Regions from separate parts of the Bartonella sp. HY328 genome, predicted to be linked through region 2. Evidence: predicted binding sites of a transcription regulator. Region 2 holds the regulator's gene; the other holds the start of a gene.
The links. Region 2 encodes HrcA, which represses chaperone genes, less so after heat shock. Its sites were predicted from a motif close to GTTAGCACTCNCNNNNNGNGAGTGCTAAC; they were not measured.
Positions count from the first base shown of each region.

Region 1: groES (co-chaperone GroES) is a predicted target of HrcA. The motif match lies at 8,623-8,651, and genes of this name have one in related genera.

Region 1 covers NZ_CP104883.1:818,226-829,172, reverse strand. Annotated here, with positions in the region: gene gcvP (aminomethyl-transferring glycine dehydrogenase) at 1-2,758, opposite strand, end outside; gene gcvH (glycine cleavage system protein GcvH) at 2,768-3,136, opposite strand; gene gcvT (glycine cleavage system aminomethyltransferase GcvT) at 3,141-4,247, opposite strand; glycine riboswitch at 4,443-4,530, opposite strand; gene N5852_RS03370 (hypothetical protein) at 4,853-5,026, shown strand; gene N5852_RS03365 (hypothetical protein) at 5,093-5,239, opposite strand; gene N5852_RS03360 (LysE/ArgO family amino acid transporter) at 5,348-5,947, opposite strand; gene aroB (3-dehydroquinate synthase) at 6,450-7,562, opposite strand; gene N5852_RS03350 (DUF2293 domain-containing protein) at 7,813-8,115, shown strand; gene groES (co-chaperone GroES) at 8,712-9,008, shown strand; gene groL (chaperonin GroEL) at 9,085-10,728, shown strand.
Region 2 covers NZ_CP104883.1:553,657-564,603, forward strand. Annotated here, with positions in the region: gene N5852_RS02240 (ImuA family protein) at 1-319, opposite strand, end outside; gene N5852_RS02245 (DUF2938 domain-containing protein) at 512-1,012, opposite strand; gene N5852_RS02250 (ArsR/SmtB family transcription factor) at 1,192-1,842, shown strand; gene hrcA (heat-inducible transcriptional repressor HrcA) at 1,985-3,055, opposite strand; gene rph (ribonuclease PH) at 3,440-4,162, shown strand; gene N5852_RS02265 (non-canonical purine NTP pyrophosphatase) at 4,180-4,824, shown strand; gene hemW (radical SAM family heme chaperone HemW) at 4,824-5,969, shown strand; gene N5852_RS02275 (hypothetical protein) at 6,005-7,030, shown strand; gene N5852_RS02280 (DMT family transporter) at 7,097-8,005, opposite strand; gene N5852_RS02285 (aminotransferase-like domain-containing protein) at 8,248-9,678, shown strand; gene N5852_RS02290 (complex I NDUFA9 subunit family protein) at 9,944-10,942, shown strand.

The DNA.
Region 1 (10,947 bases), 260 kb from region 2:
GATTTCGGTCACCTGCCACATTATCAATACGTGAAACTGGAGGCCAATATTTTTGGGTTGGATCGCGATTTTCGTCAGGGAAAGCAGCGATTTTGCGGCTATAGGCATGAGCCCAATTATCATCCAAAGTTTCAGCCAAGGCATGCGGCGCATTAACCAGTGGATTATCATCCTTTGGCCAAATGCCTTCCCCAACCTTTTTCGCTTCACCAGCAATGGCAATCAATGCATCACAAAGACGATCAATCTCGCCCTTTGGTTCAGACTCAGTTGGTTCAATCATCAATGTGCCAGCAACGGGAAATGACATGGTTGGAGCATGGAAACCATAATCAATCAACCGCTTGGCAACATCATCAACCGTAATGCCGTATTGGTCTTTTAATACCCGTGTATCAACAATACACTCATGGGCAACACGACCCCTTTTACCCTTATAAAGAATGGGATAGGCCTTACTTACCCGTGTTGCGATATAATTTGCGTTTAAAATGGCCGTCTTGGTTGCATCTCGCAAACCATCCGGCCCCATCATGCGAATATACATCCAAGTAATCACCAAAATTGATGCACTGCCAAAAGGTGAACTAGACACCGCATAATCACTGCCAAATTCTTCATGACCGGGTAAAAATGGCTTTAAGTGACTAGCAACCCCAATAGGGCCAACACCGGGGCCACCGCCGCCATGAGGAATTGCAAAGGTTTTATGCAAATTCATATGGCAAACGTCGGCGCCAACACCAGCAGGGCGAGCAAGCCCAACCAATGCATTAAGATTGGCACCATCAAAATAGACCTGCCCACCATTTTTATGAATAATGTCGCATATTTCAACAATGCCTTCTTCATAAACACCGTGGGTTGATGGATAGGTAATCATCAAGGCACCCAGCTTTTCGCTATATTGCTCTGCCTTGAAGCGTAGATCATCAATATCAACATCGCCATCATTCAAGCACTTGACCACAACCACATCCATGCCTGCCATATGAGCAGAAGCTGGATTGGTACCATGGGCTGATGCTGGGATAAGACAGATATTGCGATTATGATCGCCGCGCGATTCATGATAACGGCGAATGGCCAAAAGTCCAGCATACTCACCTTGTGCACCTGAATTAGGCTGAACGGAAACACCGGGAAAGCCTGTAATTGCGCTTAAATAATCTTCAAGCTGCGTAATCATTTGGCGATAGCCAACCGTATCACTTTGCGGTGCGAAAGGATGAATATTGGCAACTTTTGGCCAGCTAACCGGTAGCATTTCTGCTGCCGCATTAAGCTTCATGGTACATGAGCCAAGTGGAATCATGGCGCGGTCAAGGGCAAGATCCTTATCGGCCAAGCGGCGTAAATAACGCATCATGTCTGTTTCAGATTTTACACCGCGAAAAGCTGGTTGCGTCATGAAAGGGCCGACACGCTTTGCTTCTGGCAATTGACTTTCAATGGTTTCACCAATATTGGCGTCAAACAATTGGCAAAGCGTATGCAAATCATCTTCCGTTGATACTTCATCAAAATTAATCGACACATGATCAGCATCAATAATGCGCAGTAAATAGCCCTTTTCACGAGCAGCAAAGGCGATTTCTTCCGCTTCACCTTTAACTTTTACAGTGACGCAATCAAAGAAATATTCGCCTAAAGTTTCAATATTAACGCCGTTAAGCGCAGCTTTAAAGCGAGTTGCAAGTTCATGAATACGCGTAGCAATGTCTTGTAATCCCTTAGGGCCATGCCAAATGGCGTAAGATGCTGCCATATTAGCCAGTAATGCTTGCGCTGTACAAATATTGGATGTTGCTTTGTCACGGCGAATATGCTGCTCGCGGGTTTGCAAGGCAAGACGAAAGCCAACACGCCCTTTAGTATCAATTGATTGGCCAACAATACGCCCGGGGATAATGCGGGTTAAGTCACTTGCTACAGCAAGATAACCAGCATGTGGGCCGCCAAAGCCCATGGGCACGCCAAAACGCTGCATGGAGCCAACAGCAATATCTGCACCCCAACTTGCAGGGGAAGCAAGTAGCGTTAGGGCAAGTGGGTCAGCAACGGTGATAACACGTGCGCCTACTGCCTTTGCGTGGCGAATAACAACGGAATAATCGTTGAAAACACCATAAGTATCAGGCCAAGGCACAATAATTGCCGCAGTTTTTTCATCAATTGTGCCGTTTTCTTCAACGCTATAACCTTGAGTGTTAGCGCGGGTCTTGGCAACATCAAGGGTTTGCGGATGTAAATCGCCACAAACAACAATTTTTTCGCGATTGTCTTTAAACGAACGGATAGCAAGAGCATTTGCTTCGGCTAATGCGGTTGCCTCATCAAGCAATGATGCGGCAGCAATCGGTAAGCCAGTTAATTCCGCTACCAAGGTTTGAAAGTTGAACAAAAGTTCAAGGCGGCCTTGGCTAATTTCAGCCTGATATGGTGTATAGGCAGTATACCAAGCTGGATTTTCAAACAAATTCCGTAAGATAACAGGCGGCACAAATGTGCCGTGATAACCTTGACCAATAAAGCTTTTATGCAAGGCATTTTGTTCCATAATGCCGTGTAATTCATTTAATGCTTCCGCTTCGCTTGCTGCCTTGGGCAAATCTAGCAAACCTTTTAGACGGATAGAGGCCGGCACTGCCTCCTCTACCAGTTGGTCCAAACTATCTAGACCAAGCACATCAAGCATGGCGCTGACATCACCGGCATCTGGCCCTATATGGCGATCTTTAAACAATTGTTCACTCATGAATCACCTTTAGCCAACTAATGCGTCATAGGCAGCTTTATCAAGCAAACTATCAAGCTGGCTTTTATCGCTCAATTTCATGCGCCATAACCAGCCTGCATCTTCAGCACTTTGATTGACAAGAGATGGATCACTAGAAAGAGCTTCATTGATTTCAATCACATCTCCATCAACAGGCGCATAAACGTCTGATGCAGCTTTAACTGATTCAACCACCACAATAGCATCGCCCTTGGCAACGCTTTTACCAACATCTGGCAACTCAACAAAAACAAGATCACCTAATTGCTCTTGTGCATGGATGGTAATGCCCACAGTAGCGATATCGCCTTCTACGCTCATCCATTCGTGATCTTCGGTATAATAAAGTGTAGACATTGATTTATCCTTTAAAGTAATTTTGCGGAACAAAGGGAAGTGCATGAACGAGGACAGCGATTTTTTTACCCCGAACATCGGTATAAATTTCTGTGCCAATAGTGGCAAATTGCGTTGGTAGATAACCCATTGCAACGGGTGCATCAAAAGATGGACCAAAGCCACCAGAAGTCACAATGCCAATTTTTGTCCCATCTTGGTCAAAAAGTTCAGCGCCAGCGCGTACTGGTTGGCGGCTTTGCGGGGCAAGGCCAACGCGTTTTTTGGCAGGGCCTTCAGCAAGAAGCTCAAGAAACGCTTTAGCACCAATAAAATCGGCCTTTTCGCGCACAGCTTTGGTAACCGCCCAAGTGATACCGGCCTCAATTGGATTTAGCTCAGGGGTAATATCCTGTCCATGCAAGCAAAGACCTGCTTCAAGGCGTAAACTATCACGTGCAGCAAGGCCAATCCACTCAACGCGTGGGTCATTAATTAATTTTTCCGCAATAGCTTTTGCGTCATCAAGCGGTATAGCAAGTTCGAAACCATCTTCACCCGTATAACCAGAACGCGTAATGAACCAATTATTATCGGTTAACAAACCATGCATAAAAGTAAGATCTGTACCAGGCAAACCCAAATCATTCATAACATTAATTGCTTGCGGCCCCTGCAATGCTAGGAATACGCGATCAAGCGGCGTAATTGTGCAATTAAAACCACTTTGACGTTTTTGCAATTCTGCAATATCGGCATCGGCGTTACCAGCATTGGCAACCACCATAAAGCGCGTGTCACCAAGGCGCGTGATGATAAGATCATCAAGAATGCCAGCCTTATCATTTAAAAGATAATTATAGCGCGACTGGCCAAGCTTAAGCGCGCCTGCATCAAGTGGTACTGCATGATTTAAAAAACTGGCGGCGTCCGGCCCCTCAACTAAGATAAGCTTCATATGTGAAATATCAAAAAGCCCAACTGCTGATCGTGTATGCAAATGTTCTTTCATCACCCCAAGTGGATAGGTGATTGGCATATGCCAACCAGCAAAGCCACCAAATTTTGCACCGGCTGCTTCATGCATGGCTTTAAGGGGCAATTCTTTTAGATTGCTATCAATGTCACCCATAATCTCTCCCATAAAAGGCTGGCACCTGGGAAAGAGTTTTTATTTTCTTGCCCGCATACCAAAACACAATGTCCGCGCTATCTTCATGATAGGCAGATTACTATTGTGCCCCTCTGTCGAGAGCCTGAGAGACTCGTGGAGAAATCCACTTACACCTTCGGCGCGAGGTTTCCCCCGACTTTCCAGAGTTACTTTATCTTAGCTGCGGTCCTTTTGCCTGAGAGATTACGGGCGGTTTTCCCCTTCGGCGATTTATTGAAAAATTCTCTCCCGCAGCAAGATGGAAAAATGTTTTTTCCTGCTTAATAATAAGGATGGCATATCTTTTAAAACATTTCTAGAGGCTAAATACGTAAATAAGACAGATTGCCCCAACTTAATTATAATAATTACAAATCACGCTTTTATCGCCCTATGATCGTTCGCAATGTTATTTTAACGAAAAGTTATTTGATTAGTGGTCTGGCGCTAAACCAGCCGAGCTTGCCGAAACTACCACCAATATATTAAATTTGCAGTTTTGCCCCCATTCTTCAATGTTGATTTAATAGCTTGTTAGAATGATTTAAAAGGCGTATTATAATTTAAAGATGATGGAGGTGGCCATGTTACGCGAACTTGCTCAAATGATATTAAATTTTGCTGGGACTGTAGCTGGTTTATTTTTCCCAAGCGATGCGATTAATTTCGATTTTATACGCATGGCAACAGCTTTAATCCTGATGATTATTATTGCGCTGATTATCTGGGCAATCCCTATAATATTGCATCGCCAATAATTGTTTAGCCAATAGCTGTTTTATAGGTTGATAAGCGAGCATGCGCAAAAAGTAAGATAGATTTTGCTAGTTTTCAGTTATAGTTTTGCTGTGTCTCATATCATAAACAAAGATACCATCTTTGCTTTGGTTGCACATCCAGCCACCAAGAAAAAGGCAATAAGGAGCCTTAGTTATATCAATACCATTTTCATTGCTTGTAATGGTTGGCATATCTAATCACCAATAGTATAATCACAGTCGGCGGCCATATAACATGGTTCACTTAAAAAGCTATGCGCTATCTCAGCAAATTGACTGCTAATAAACAAGCATTTAATTTCAAAAAAATAAAAGCTTTATCGCAATAGCCCACATGATAAGTGCAATAATGCTATCAAGTATTTGCCATGAACGAGAATTGTTAAAAATTGGCCGTAAAAAACGAGCGCCAAACCCGAGACCAAAAAAGAATAAAAATGAACCTATCACCGCACCAAGCCCAAATAAATATTGATGAGGGGCAAATTGGGTGGAGACAGTGCCAAGCAAAACCACTGTATCAAGATAAACATGCGGGTTAAGCCATGTTAAAGCAAGGCAGGTTAAAACAGCACTTGCAAGGGATATTTTTTGCGTGCTGCCAAGTTCCATATTTCCATTAGCTCTGTAGGCTGCAATTGCACTTTTGCTACCATACCACAGCAAAAATAAACCACCACCCCACCGCATTAACGGTTCAATCCAAGGTAGGCTTTGTAAAACGACGTGAAAGCCAGTTACACCAAAGGCAATCAATAAAGCATCGGATAAGGCGCAGGTTAAGCATAAAATAAAAACATATTCGCGCTTTAATCCTTGCTTCAAAATAAAGGCATTTTGCGCACCAATCACTACTAAAAAACTCAGCCCATTTGCGAGGCCATAAAAAAATGCGTCCATCAAATGCCTTTAGGGAAAGTTTTAACTCTAAGCCCTAACCTTATATCTTTTTGCCATCAACTTAAAAAATTCAATAAAAACAATAAATTGCATGATACAAAGAGGTTATGGTGTCCACGAAGGGATTCGAACCCCCGACCCCAGGATTCATACCACTACGATTTTCATCGCCATAGATGGATCATCTATGTTTGTGGTCTGGACTGTCCCTTCACCATTGGTAAACATTACATTTAACCTTTAGGTGCTGCCCGTCCAGTCTCTACACCTTCTTTCAATAATTGTTAGCTTGCGCTAAAACATTGAAAGCTTGGCTCGGGATTGGCACATTGTTGGACAAATCGCAACAATAAAGCTTTCCCCGAATTTGAGCAGATCCGTTGCAGGGTTTCCCAGCTGCAACGCCCAATTTTTAGGAATCCTGTGCTCTATCCTACTGAGCTACGTGGACATTGATGCCTTTCTCTTAACCAATAACGATTGAAGGATCAACTAGCGATTGTTAAATTTTGGCAAGTTTTTCTTGTAAAAAGGCTAAAACATCAGAAGTTGCGATATTTTTTGCCACAAAAGACTGGCCAAGCCCCCGCGTGAGGATAAATGTTAAGGCGCCACGTTCAACTTTTTTATCTTGTGCGATAAAGCCCATTAAGGTTTCTGCATCAGGCAAGCCGCCTGCCACATCACCAAGATCTGTCGGTAGGCCCACTTCTTTTAAATGCGCACGCACGCGTAAAGCCACTTCCGGCGCACAAAGATTTAATTTTGCTGAAAATTCATAGGCAAGTACCATGCCAATCGCCACTCCTTCACCGTGAACAAGTCGGCTACTATCATAATGGGTAGCAGTTTCTAAAGCATGGCCAAATGTATGGCCTAAATTAAGTAAAGCACGCTCCCCCGACTCGCGTTCGTCACGGGCAACAACATCGGCCTTTGATTGGCATGAACGGGCAATTGCACTAACCCGCTCGCTGCCACCTGCAAAAACGCCTTGCCAATTTTTTTCCAACCATTCAAAAAAATCCGGTTGGTTAATAAGCCCATATTTAACAACCTCGGCATATCCAGCCCGAAATTCGCGTTTGCTTAATGTGTCAAGCACCTCGGTGTCAGCAAGCACGAGTTCTGGCTGATAAAAAACGCCAACCAAGTTTTTTCCATGTGCTGTATTAATGCCAGTTTTACCGCCAACTGAAGAATCAACTTGCGCCAAAAGCGAGGTTGGCACTTGGATAAAGCCCATGCCACGGCGAACGATGCCAGCAGCAAAACCAGTTAAATCACCAACAACGCCGCCGCCAAGCGCCAAAACCATATCGCCGCGCTCTAATTTGGCGTCAAGAATATCACTGACAACTTTTTGTAAAACAGGAAAGGATTTTGATTTTTCTCCCGCATCAACAATGATGGATGTATTATCAATACCAGCTTGCTTTAAACTATCCTCCACCGTTTTAAGATGGATTTTTGCAACATTGCTATCAGTTACAATGGCTGTTCTTACGCCTTTAAACCGTGACGAGATTAGCTCACCGCATGAATTAATAAGATTAGAGCCAATTAAAATATCATAGCTACGTTCGCCCAAATTAACTCTAACCGTCTTGCTCATTTGTTAACTCCAACTGTCTAATCTATTTATGCGATCTTAAAACAATTCTCATACCGTGGGAAGTTTAAGATTATATTGTTTTTGTTTATTTGGTTATAAAAAGTTCAACTGAAATTTAATTTACATTTTTTTGCCAAAATAATCTTATAGATAAATGAATAAAGTATTTTCACAAAATATAGCCACTTTACGTTTAAAGTCGTTTCAAGCCCCATAAAATGATTAAATTTTTTGCACTTAATAGAATAAAATGACAACCAAAAGAAACCAAAGCAAAAGCAAAATTTTAAATGAGCTTTTTCCAGCTATTCCTTTTATTGATGCGGAAGCGATCAAAGAAGCGGTAAACGCCCCGCATTTACGCAAGTTTCCGCCATCAATCGCTATTTGGTTGGCTGCCATTGCCTATATCCGCCATAATTATACAGATTATGATCAATTACGCGATGAAGGCTATGACCGTGATAGCGCGATGCATTTTGTACGCGATAACATTAATGAAACTTTGACAATATGGCGTTCAACCCGTTATTTGGAAGATGATGAGACTTAAGGACCACAACCCAGCCAACTTGCAAGTAGCTTCCTTAACCTCTTCCCAATAGGCGCATGTCCTTAACCGTTTCGTAGCCTGCTTCACCCGAACGCAGCGGCATATATTGTATTAAAGTTGGTTTTTGCAATTGAAACAAAAACTGCAAGGGCCAAGTTTTTTCTTTCCACGCCGTTTAGATGGGACAATGTTCAAAAATAAGCTATTAGTCTTTTAATTTGTCATATTACCATGTCATTTCCATGATATATGTCATTTTAAAGGGATAGAAATTGGAAAATGCGTTGCAAAATATCTTTTAATAGCAACATTTTAAAAGCGATCTAGGCGCATTTTAAACAAGTTAGAGATCGATTTCTTTTCAACTTATAAATGTCGTAATTCACGCGCACATTAAAGCTAATTTCAAACAGCTGATAAAAGTAATAAATATTTTTTTAAAAAAATAAAAAATATTTTTCTTCATTCCTTGACAAATGACTATTCAATTTTTATCTCTATTGCAGCGTTAGCACTCTCAAACATTGAGTGCTAACAACAAAGGCGTAAAGCCTGTTCAATTATTTAAGTTAACATTTTTACTAAGGGTAAAAACCATGGCTACACCAAATTTCCGCCCGCTCCACGACCGTGTTGTGGTTCGCCGCGTTGAATCAGAAGAAAAGACTGCTGGTGGTATCATCATTCCTGATAGCGCCAAAGAAAAGCCTCAAGAAGGTGAAGTTGTTGCTGTTGGACCAGGCGCACGTGATGAAAACGGCAAGGTTGCTGCTCTCGACGTTAAAGCTGGCGATCGCGTTCTTTTCGGCAAATGGTCTGGCACTGAAGTCAAGCTTGGTGGCGAAGACCTTTTGATCATGAAAGAATCCGACATTATGGGTATTCTCGGCTAATCCATTAGCTTTTGAGCCTATACCTATTCGCCTAATTTTAAAAATTTGGGAAATTTCCCTAAAAGGAGTTAAATAAATGGCTGCTAAAGAAGTCAAATTTGGCCGTGAAGCACGTGAGCGCATGTTGCGCGGTGTTGATATCCTTGCCAACGCTGTTAAAGTAACACTAGGTCCAAAAGGCCGTAATGTTGTTATTGAAAAGTCATTTGGTGCACCACGCATCACTAAAGATGGCGTTTCAGTTGCTAAAGAAATCGAACTTGAAGATAAGTTCGAAAATATGGGCGCACAAATGGTGCGTGAAGTTGCTTCTAAAACCAACGATATCGCTGGTGATGGTACAACAACTGCAACTGTTCTTGCACAAGCTATCGTTCAAGAAGGCGCAAAAGCTGTTGCTGCCGGCATGAACCCAATGGATGTAAAGCGCGGTATTGATGCAGCAGTTGCTGAAGTTGTTGGTGTATTGCTTAAAAAAGCAAAAAAAATCAACACATCTGATGAAGTTGCTCAAGTTGGTACAATTTCAGCAAATGGTGAAGCAGAAATCGGTAAGATGATTGCTGAAGCCATGCAAAAAGTTGGCAATGAAGGCGTTATCACTGTTGAAGAAGCTAAAACTGCTGAAACAGAGCTTGAAGTTGTTGAAGGTATGCAGTTCGACCGCGGTTACCTTTCACCATATTTCGTCACCAATGCTGAAAAGATGGTGGCAGATCTTGATGATCCTTACATCCTTATCCATGAAAAGAAGCTTTCAAACTTGCAAGCTCTTCTTCCTGTTCTTGAAGCTATCGTTCAGACCGGTAAGCCACTTCTCATCATCGCTGAAGATGTAGAAGGTGAAGCATTGGCAACTCTCGTTGTTAACAAGCTTCGCGGTGGTTTGAAAATCGCGGCTGTTAAGGCTCCTGGCTTTGGCGATCGTCGTAAGGCAATGCTTGAAGATATCGCTGTTCTTACAGCAGGTCAGGTTATTTCTGAAGATATCGGCATTAAGCTTGAAAACGTAACTCTTGACATGCTTGGCCGTGCGAAGAAAGTTGCTATCACTAAAGAAACCACCACAATCGTTGATGGTGCTGGTGAAAAAGCTGAAATCAATGCACGCGTTAGCCAGATTAAGGCTCAGATCGAAGAAACAACTTCTGATTATGACCGTGAAAAACTTCAAGAACGTCTTGCTAAGCTTGCTGGTGGCGTTGCAGTTATCCGCGTTGGCGGTGCAACTGAAGTTGAAGTTAAGGAAAAGAAAGACCGCGTTGACGATGCATTGAATGCAACTCGCGCCGCTGTTGAAGAAGGTATTGTTCCTGGTGGTGGTACTGCACTTCTTCGCGCTGCTAACGGCATCACCGTTAAGGGTATCAATGCTGACCAAGATGCTGGTATCAACCTTGTTCGTCGCGCTCTACAAGCTCCTGCTCGTCAGATCGCAACCAATGCTGGTGATGAAGCTTCAATCGTTGTTGGCAAGATCCTTGAAAACAGCGCTGACACATTTGGCTACAACACTGCAACTGGCGAATATGGTGATCTTATCGCTCTTGGTATTGTTGATCCAGTTAAGGTTGTTCGCTCTGCCTTACAAAACGCAGCATCAGTTGCTGGTCTTCTTGTAACCACTGAAGCCATGATTGCAGAACTTCCTAAGAAAGAATCTGCAATGCCTGCAATGCCAGGTGGCGGCATGGGTGGTATGGGCGGTATGGACTTCTAATAGTCCTAACCTCTATCAGATACAGAAAAGCGGCTCATCGAGCCGCTTTTTTTATGCATCTATTTTTGGTTAAATTACGTTGGCACAATCAATTTTTAAAAACAAATAACTATTGATTATAAAGCCACTCTTGTTCCTTGCTAAAGTTTTAAATTCGTCGTGGAAATGACTTATTCCTTTGCGTATTAGCATAAGTCAACTAACCTAAAATATGAATAT
Region 2 (10,947 bases):
AGATCAGCGGTTGTAAGCTTGGACCTTTATTGGCACGTAAAATTAAAGCTAACACAAAACCATAAGCGGCTTGCCAATGAGATGGGGCAGGGACAATTTCATGTAATGATCCACGCAAAATTGGCTTTATAATCTCATCTGCTTCACTTAAACCTAAACAAAAATGGGTAAATTCAACATTATTTAGGCTTTGATGATTATAATTTGCATCCGCTTTATGGAAATGGTCTATTTGATTATTTGATAAAATCTGCGCAGCTGGACGGCCTTCCATTTTGGCAATTTGCTGACGCAATTTGTTTAAATTAGCTTGATCCATGCTCGACTCACATTTAATATGTTCTTGTTTTGTTCCTTATGCTGGATAAAGCAAAAAGAGTCAAGAATGCAAATGTGATGGCCATTTTATGGTAATGAGTGCATCAGAAAAATTAAGAGTTAAATCTATGATATAATAATTAAAAAACCATATTTCATTTTTCTATTTAGCGGGGTTATCTGTTTGATATTTTTAATGTAGATATAGAGGTAGAAATATTAAAGCTGCAATATAAAGACCTAAGCCAAATGATAAATGCGCATTTAAACTTTTAACACGAGCTATAAAAGGTTGCGGGGTTTTATTGGCTGCAAAGCCAAAACCAAATGCTGGTTGCATGATAAAAAAAGGCATGACTGTACTTATCAAGCCCATGACTAAAGCAGGCCAAAGGCTTGGGTGTTGTAGCCAGTTTTTACCAGTAAAATAGATTAAAATTGCTGCAAAAATAATGCCTATAAGATAATGAGAAAACCATCCTAATATTTTTTCGCCCGCGATCGGTTGGCTTTTTAAAATATTATTGTGGCTTAATTGGCCGTGGCGCATATGACCAATTAAGCGGCCAACTAAACGATAATCAAGAGATGAAATAGCAAATATTTTTTTTAAAAATAATGCCCATAAATCCATAATCAATGTTGCACCGATGCCAATAATTATGATTGAAAAAAATAAATCAAAGTCATTCATAAATATTGCCCCCTTAATCATTCAATCAATATATTGAATGATTAATTTATGGTAATGACAATGTCAATAAAATATTATATAGAGTGCTAAAGGTGTATTGTTTGGTTTTTCAAAAATTGTGTGACAGAGGCAAACAAGAATTTATATAATTTTTTTATTGTTTAAATGAAGAATTTATCATGACGAAAATTGAGCTTATATATATGGAAAAAATGGCTGATATTGCAAAAACTTTAGGGCATAGCCATCGTTTAAGTTTATTGAACCATATTGCTCAAGCAGAACGTTCCGTTGAGGTTTTGGCAGAGCTTTGCCATTTGTCTATTGCCAATGCATCGCAGCATTTACAACATTTGCGTCGAGCTGGTTTTGTTAAAACCCGTCGCGAGGGTAAAAATATTCATTACCGTTTGGGCGATGGACCAATAAATGGCCTTTTATTGTCTCTACGTGATTATGTTGAGTTCCAGCAAGTGGCTATGCAGCAAGTTATCAATGATAGTATCAGTAAACTTTCTAAGTTAGAAGCTGTTTCGATTGAACAATTATTGGCTGATATGCATGATCAAAGCATCGTGGTTTTGGATGTGCGCTCACATGAAGAATATACAAGCGGCCATTTGGTTGGCGCGATCAATATTCCAACGGCTGAACTAGGACAACGCTTATCAGAATTACCGCTTAAGAGTTATATTGTCGCTTATTGTCGTGGGCCTTATTGTGTTTTATCGACTGAGGCAGTGCGTATGCTCAATTCTAAGGGATATAAGGCGAAGCGTTTAGCTGCTGGATTTCCCGAATGGAAAGCAGCAGGCTTACCCATAGGATAAAATATCTCATAAAATTATTGAATGTTTCTTGTTAAGTGCAATTAATGATTTGGTGATCAAATCGAAGATAAATTTTTTATGCTTAAAAACAATGAATACTCAATAAAGAATTAAAATTTTAGACCTAAATTGAAGAATGAACTTAACGCAATAAGCGTGAGACAAGTTGCGCGGTATAATCAACCATCGGCACAATGCGCGCATAATTAAGGCGTGTTGGGCCAATAACGCCTAAAGCACCAATGACCTTTTCATTGCTATCACGAAAAGGAGCAACCACCACCGATGAACCTGATAGGGAAAATAATTTATTTTCAGAGCCGATAAAAATACGCACGCCCGATGCTTCCTCGGCAAGGTCAAGCAATTGCACCATGCCATCGCGGGTTTCCAAATCATCAAACAAATTGCGTAAACGCTCAATATCTTCCTTGGCGTGAATATCTTCTAATAAATTTGCGCGGCCGCGCACAATAAGGCGCGCTGGCATATCAGCACTGACGCCGCCCCAAACTGCAAGGCCATTATCGACCAATTGCTGGGAAAGCGTATCGAGATTGGCACGTGTTTCATCACGTTCACGGGCAATATCATCACGCACTTCGTTTAAGCTTCGTCCCTTAATGTGGGCATTAAGGTAATTACTGGCTTCCGCTAATTGTGAATGGGTAACGCCTTCTGGCAATTCTACGATACGGTTTTCAACCTCGCCATTTTGATTAACCAGTACAACTAAAGCGCGGCGCGGATCAAGGCGCACAAATTCAATATGCTTTAATGATCCATCGGATTTAGTTGCTAAAACAAGCCCCGCGCCGCGCGATAAACCAGAAAGCACTTGGCTTGCCTCGGTTAAAAATTGTTCAACCGACTGGCTGGAACCTGCAGCATGCACTTGCTCTTCAATATGTTTGCGTTCATTGGCTGGTAAATCACCAACTTCCATAAAAGCATCAACAAAAAAACGTAAGCCAAGCTCAGTTGGCATGCGACCGGCGGAAATATGCGGTGCATAAATAAGGCCTGATTGTTCCAAATCGCTCATGACATTGCGAATAGTAGCTGGCGATAAGGACGAGGTTAAATTGCGAGATAAATTACGTGAGCCTACCGGCTCTCCATCGGTTAAATAGCTTTCAACAATGCGGCGAAAAATCTCGCGAGAGCGCTCATCCATTTCACCCAATCCCATTGTATCAAAAACCGATGACATGATATTAAACCCAAAACCTTTTTGTTCGCTTTAAGCACGGTTAAAACAGCGCATAAATATATTGCTTTATATATAGCTATTTAAAAAAATAGGATCAATAATTATAAATTATTGATAGGGCCATGTATTTATAAAAAGCAAAGCAAACGATTACAATTGTCCACACCAATATAGTCAAATCATAACAAAAAATGAAAAAAAAATCAAAATACGCATTTGTTTATTTAATTTCAAAGTCTAATAGTTTAAACGTGAAAATCTGCTTTTGGTATTTTATGAAAGCAGCTACATCTTATATTGTCCCCGTGCCCGTTGATAGATCAAGTTCTTAAGAATTGCATCTTTCAATATCTTTCATGGCATAAAATTAGAAAGGCCTTTTCCATGCGTCATTCCAACCGTTCCAATGATCAAATGCGACCAATTTCTTTTGAACGGGGGGTCAATAAACACGCTGAAGGCTCATGTTTGGTTAAATTTGGCGATACTCATGTTTTATGTACGGCAAGCTTGGAAGAGCGCGTTCCTGGTTGGATGCGTAATACGGGTAAAGGTTGGATAACAGCTGAATATGGCATGTTGCCACGTTCAACCAACGACCGCATGCGCCGTGAAGCGTCATCAGGTAAGCAAGGTGGTCGCACACTTGAAATTCAGCGTCTTATTGGCCGCTCATTGCGCGCTGTTGTTGATTTGCAAGCCTTGGGTGAAATGCAAATTACCGTTGATTGCGATGTATTGCAGGCTGATGGCGGCACTCGTACCGCTGCTATTACCGGTGGCTTCATCGCACTTTATGATTGCTTTGCTTTGATGGAAAAACGCCAGATCGTTCGCGTCGAGCGCGTATTGAAAGATCATGTTGCAGCAATTAGCTGTGGCATTATTGGCGGCGAGCCAATGATTGATCTTGATTATAATGAAGATTCAACCGCTGGAACAGACGCCAATTTTGTGATGACTGGTAAGGGCGGTATTGTTGAAATTCAAGGCACTGCTGAAGGTGAGCCTTTCTCACAAGACCAGTTCGACAGTCTTTTAAAGCTTGCCCGTAATGGCATCAACCAATTGGTTGAATTGCAAAAACAGGCAATTGCTAAAGTTTAAAAATGTGTGGCTTAAAAATGCGTACATTAGATACAAAAGATATTATTGTTGCCACTCATAATGCTGGCAAGGTAAAGGAAATTGCCGAGCTTATTGGTCCATTTGGCTTTCATACCAAATCAGCCGGAGAGCTTGGTTTACCTGAGCCTGTTGAGACGGGCACCACTTTTGAGCAAAATGCCTATATCAAAGCATTTGCTGCCGCCAAAGCGACTGGCTTGCCAGCCTTGTCAGATGATTCTGGTTTAGAAGTTGATAGCCTTAATAAAGAGCCAGGTGTCTATACGGCTGATTGGGCTATTCAAGCCGATGGTAGCCGTGATTTTGCTCATGCTATGCAAAAGGTGGAAACTGCCTTGCATAAAAAAGGCGCAGTGCGTGATGAGCAACGTCATGGCCGCTTTGTGAGTGTGCTTTGCCTTGCTTGGCCTGATGGTCATGCCGAATATTTCCGTGGGGAAATTGAAGGCATAATTGTTTGGCCACCGCGTGGTGATCAAGGTTTTGGCTATGATCCAATTTTTCAGCCCGAAGGTTTTGATACCACTTTTGGTGAAATGTCGGCCACCCAAAAACATGGTTGGAAAAAAGGTGATAGTGAAGCGCTGTCACACCGTGCCCGTGCCTTTAAACTTTTTGCCGAAAATATGCTGGAAGATTAATGCTTGAGCCTTTTGGCATTTATATCCATTGGCCGTTTTGTGCGGCCAAATGCCCCTATTGCGATTTTAATAGCCATGTACGAATGCGCGGTATTGATGAGCCGCGCTTTCGTGCGGCTTTTTCGCGTGAAATGGCAACATTACGCGAGCGTATTGGTCATAAAACCATCACCAGTATTTTTCTTGGTGGTGGCACGCCATCCTTAATGGAACCGCAAACCGTTGCCCATTTATTAAATGAAATTGCCCGCCATTGGACAATTGAAGGTGGCGCAGAAATTACCATGGAAGCCAATCCATCAAGTGTCGAGGCAGATCGTTTCCGTGCTTATAAAAGCGCTGGGGTTAACCGTTTATCGCTTGGTGTGCAAGCGCTTGATGATGTAGAGCTAAAACGTCTTGGCCGTATTCATGATGTTAAACAAGCCATTTATGCAATTGGCCTTGCGCGTGATATTTTTCCGCGCCTGTCTTTTGACCTTATCTATGCACGCCCCAATCAAACACCGCAATCATGGGAGAGGGAGTTAAATCAAGCAATTGACCTTGCTGCTGATCATTTATCGCTTTATCAATTAACTATTGAAGAAGGCACCGCCTTTCAGCGCCTTTATGAAGCAGGAAAGTTAAAACTGCCAGAGCCTGAAGATGCAGCATTGCTTTATGACATTACCCAAAATATCACGGCCAAGCGTGGTTTGCCCGCTTATGAAATATCTAATCATGCGGTGCCGGGGGCTGAATCGCAGCATAATTTACTTTATTGGCGCTATCAGCAATATTTAGGCATTGGCCCTGGTGCGCATGGTCGTTTTATTGAAGGTGATAAGCGTACCGTTACAATAACCGAAAAATTGCCAGAAAAATGGTGCGATTTGGTTGAAGAAAAAGGCCACGGTATTATTGAGGAAGAATATTTAACCAAAGATAATCAAGCCGATGAAATGCTGCTTATGGGGCTTCGCCTTTATGAAGGGCTGGATATTTACTCGCTTGAATCCTTGCGCGGAAAGCCGCTTGATAATAAGGTGATGGCTGAATTACAAGAATATGGCCTTATTGAAATGATTGGCAATAGCCGCTTACGCGCTAGCGAAAAGGGGCGCATTTTGCTTGATCATATTATTGGAAAACTTGCCGCTTAAACGATTTTAGAAATCTAAATAAGGGTGATAAGCCAATGAGTGAAATAAAAGATAATAGCGTTGATATAGAATTACCTAAAAAGAAAATTAGGTTAAAATACGGAACGAATTGGATCATTATATTAGTATTGTCTTTTTGGACGCTTTTTACTGCGTTAGCAATATGTTTTTTAATTCTTGAGGGTAGTTACGCTGGCATTAAACGCTTATGGAACGATTGGCGCGTTTCACAAAATTACGAAATAATTCCAAATAGCTATGCTAGATATCAATGCTGGAATGATGTCGGTGATGTTGGAAAAATAATAAATTGTGGGGTGACATTTAATTTAGGTCAGCGCAATCAACAAAAATTAAATTCTCGTAGAGAACATAAGCCTTATAGTTGGTTTCGATTTTTAACTCCTGATAACCTTTCTTTATCCGGAAATTCACCAATGATAAGAAGTGTTGGTGATCCCACTAAAGTAACTTTTCTTTTTGGTGTTGAGACCTTAAAAATACGGTTTTTAACTTTTCTAGGTCAAAAACTTTTTTGGGGTATAATATTATCTGTTTTCCTTTGGGGGCTATATATTTGGTGGCGGGTTTTATATTGGCGCAGTGTGCCTAATGATGTCAGATTAAAAGTCGTCAAAATTGTTGGATATCACGATAGATGGCTTGGTAGAGTTTACTCATATTATGGTTTGACAAAAGCTGAAGTGCTTGAGGCTTTAAAAATAAACCCGACACCTAATACTTGGGTTTTTACAAAGCCACTACGCACACAGCTATCGAATAATCCGATAAGAAAAAAACAAAAACCCATTTTTTTAAGTAAAGATCAAAAATTTGGGTTAGCGATTGAAGCTAAGCAAGCAGGTGGTGGTTTTTTTCTTGACCATAATTTAACGCGGCTTGTTTTATCCAAACAGGATAAAGCAAAACTACAGGCCAGTATTAACGCCTATCAGGCGTGGATTGCCCAGCACCCAGAAGTATTGCAAAAATTTGATGCGTATATTGAAAATATGCCTGAAACTGAGCAGGATAAAATCTATAACCCACTCAAAGAATGAGTGGGTTAAAATAACCATTTGTGAAATGCAAATATTTGAATTTGTTTTTTAAGTTTTTTTATCGGCTCACGCGAAGCGTCTTGCACCAAATACGCAGCCAATAACACCCAAAGACACGATAATCATCATGAGATCGACATGTTCGTGCAAGATAACTGCCGATAATATCATGCCCATGAAGGGCTGCAATAATTGCAATTGACCAATTTTGGCAATACCGCCTTCAGCCAGTCCCTTATACCAAAAGAAAAAGCCGATAAACATTGAAAACAAGCTAACATAGGCAAGGGCTAGCCAGCCATTTATTGAAATAGCGCTTATGTCACTTGGCCAAAATGCAATGCTTAAAATAATCATGAGCGGGAGCGAAACTATCAAAGCATAGGAGATAACCAATGGGCCACCAAGACGGCGTGATAGTTTAGCACCTTCAGCATAACCAAGGCCCGCTGAAATTATCGCGAGGAGCATATAGATATCACCCATTGGTGCAGCTGAAAAACCCTGCAATAGTGAGTAAGCAACAATACATAAACTACCAATAATTGCAAAAAACCAAAATAACGGCTTGGGACGCTCGCCTGCACGCAACACCGCAAAAATTGCCGTCATTAAAGGTAAAAGTGCGGTAAATACTAAGGAATGGGCAGATGTTATATGCTGTAACGCAAGGGCAGTGAATAAAGGAAAGCCAACAACAATACCAAGAGCGGTTAGGATAAGGCTAAAAATATCGTGTTTTTGTGGCAGTTTGGCTTTAAGTAAATAAACCACCAAAATTGCGCAAATGCCAGCAATGGTGGCACGTGCCGTGGTTAAAAAATATGGATTCATATCCAAAACGCCAATGCGAGTTGCGGGCAGGGAGCCGGCAAAAATAGCCACACCTAAAAAGCCATTTAAATAACCATTGGACTGTTTGGTTTTTGTAACTGTTGGACTAACATTAGTAATATCAATTGAAGCGTCAGACATTTTTTGCCCTTATAAATCTTGTATTTTGTAACTTGCCGACAAAATTCGCCATTTTGACAAATTTACAGTGCTATTTATTCTGTCTTTTTAAGGGCTGTTGCATAAAACTACCAGATACAGTACAGTACAATTTAATTAAACTGTACTGATAAAAATCTAGGTACAATTCTGATTGTTCTTGGATTTATAAATGTCGGGTTCATTTCTGTAAGCAAGGTGAAGCAGCAGTGGAAAAAACAGCAATGAAAAAAGCAATAACAGTTAGTAATAAAGAAAAATCAATGCCGATTACGCGGGTCGAATTTGTGATAGCAGAAATTCGTGAGCGCATTGCTACACGCCACTTAAGCGCCGGCGAACGTTTGCCATCTATTCGTGGTTTTGCTGAAAAAATGGGCGTTTCAAAATCAACTGTTGTTGAAGCCTATGAGCGGCTTTGCAATGAGGGATTAATCCGTGCTAAAAAAGGCGCTGGCTTTTTTGTGTCTGGTCATAATGAGCCGTTGGATCTTGCACAAATGGGGCCGCAACTTGACCGTATGATTGATCCTTTATGGGTATCACGCCAATCGCTTGAAAGTGGTGCAGATTTTTTAAAGCCAGGCTGCGGTTGGTTGCCAAGTCATTGGTTGGCGGAAGAAATTTTGTCAAAACCCTTGCGTCAAATTGCCCGCACGAAGTCAACTGCTATGACTGATTATGGCCCAGCTCAGGGCCATATTGGTTTGCGCACACAAATTGCTCGCCGGTTAACCGATTATGGTATTGAGGCGTCGCCCGACATGATTTTACTAACTGATTGCGCGACGGGATCACTGGATTTGCTGTGCCGATTGCTTTTAGAACCGGGCGACACCGTTCTTGTCGATGATCCTTGCTATTTTAATTTTTTGGCCACCTTACGCGCCCACCGCGTAAAAACTTTTGGTGTTCCCTATTTAAGCGACGGCCCAGATGAAGTGGCTTTTGCCCAATTGGTGAGTGATCATAGTCCTAAATTATATATTACCAATTCTGCTATGCATAATCCAACAGGGGCAATTTTATCACCACTTAAAGCCCATCGCATTTTAAAAATTATTGAAAACAATCACATGATGGTTATTGAAGATGATGTTTTTGCCGATTTTGAATATGAGCCGGCGCCACGCTTTTCAGCTTTTGATGGTTTAAAACAAGTCGCATTAACGGGAAGTTTTTCTAAAACTATTTCGGCATCAATGCGCTGCGGCTATATTGTTGCACCCAAAGATTGGATGAGCAAATTGTCTGATTTGCGTATTGCAACAGCGATGGGCGGTATTAATTTTGCTGGTGAAGTTATCTATCAAATATTGAAAGATGGTAGCTATCGCCGTCATTGCGATAATTTACGCAGCAATCTTGCCCGCCTTACTTCTCGACTAGTACCGCGTTTTGAAAATATGGGCTTTAAAATTGCAATTAAACCGCAAGCAGGGATATTTATTTGGGCGCAACTGCCCAATGGGCTTGATAGTGCCGATCTTGCCCAAGATGCTTTAAAGCAAAATATTATACTTGCTCCCGGCAATGTATTTTCACTGTCGCAAACAAAATCTGGTTTTATGCGATTTAATATTGCCCAAAGCGACGATGAAAAAATTACGCGCTATTTGCAAAGCTGGTTGCATAAAAATGGGCTTAAGCAATAAGGGAATCATTTATCCATTGAGCATATGGATAAGTTAGATTTAAATGGGTAAACTTTTGTGCATTTTGATGATAAAACATTTTTTGACGAAAAATCACCGTTTAGCAGTAGAGTTTGCGTGAAGAGACTTGCGTTCATTCAAAAAAGGTTTAAATCATTAGACCAATTCCAAAACAAAACGGACATTTTGATTTATTTATGCTAGATTAGATCAAATGCATAATAAACAAATAAAATACTGGTAACTTAAAAAGCTGGAGAGCGAGATGGATCTACGACCTGATCTTTACCAACACCCTAAATTAATTACTGTTTTTGGTGGTTCGGGTTTTGTTGGGCGACATGTGGTTGAAGCTCTTACCAAGCGTGGCTATCGCGTGCGCGTTGCAGTACGCCGCCCTGAACAAGCCTATTATATGTTGCAAATTGGTGAGGTCGGTCAAACGCAAATGCTCAAAACCAATGTGCGCATTCGTGAATCGGTTGCTCGTGCTTTGATTGATGCTGATGCAGCTATTTTTCTGCCGGGTGTAATGTTTAATGCTGGCAAAAATAACTTTGACAATGTTCAACTTGCTGGTGCAAAAAATGTAGCCGAACTTGCTCAAAGTGCTGGTATTCCACTCATTCATTTATCAGCTTTAACAGGTAATGCGCCGCAATCATTAGATTATGTACGCACAAAGTATGAGGGCGAGAAAGCCGTTCGCGAAGCACATCCTGATGCAATTATCTTGCGCCCATCGGTTATTTTCGGGCCTGAAGATAATTTCTTCAATAAATTTGCTGATATGGCTCGCTTTTCGCCGTTCTTGCCTATTTTTGGGGGCGGCATGAATAAAATGCAACCAGTCTATGTTGGTGATGTTGCTGAAATGATTGCTCGCAGCATTGATGGTCAAATTGAAATGGGCAAAACTTATGAATTAGGTGGCCCTGAAGTTATGACGTTCCGCCAAATTATGCAAGAAGCCCTGCATGTTATTCGCCGCAAGCGTTTGCTCCTTTCTATCCCCTATAGTCTTGGCATATTAATGGGCGGTGTTTTTGGCTTGCTTGCAAAAATTCCGCTTATGCCTAAAATTGCAACGGCAGATCAAATCAGAATGTTGAAATTTGATAATATTGTTTCAAGTGAAGCAATAGCTGAAGGCCGCACCTTGGAAGGCGTGGGTATTAAACCACGCGCTATTGAAGCGATTTTAACCAGCTATCTATGGCGTTATCGTATTCATGGCCAGTTTTCTAAAGTGACTGCTCGCTAGACATT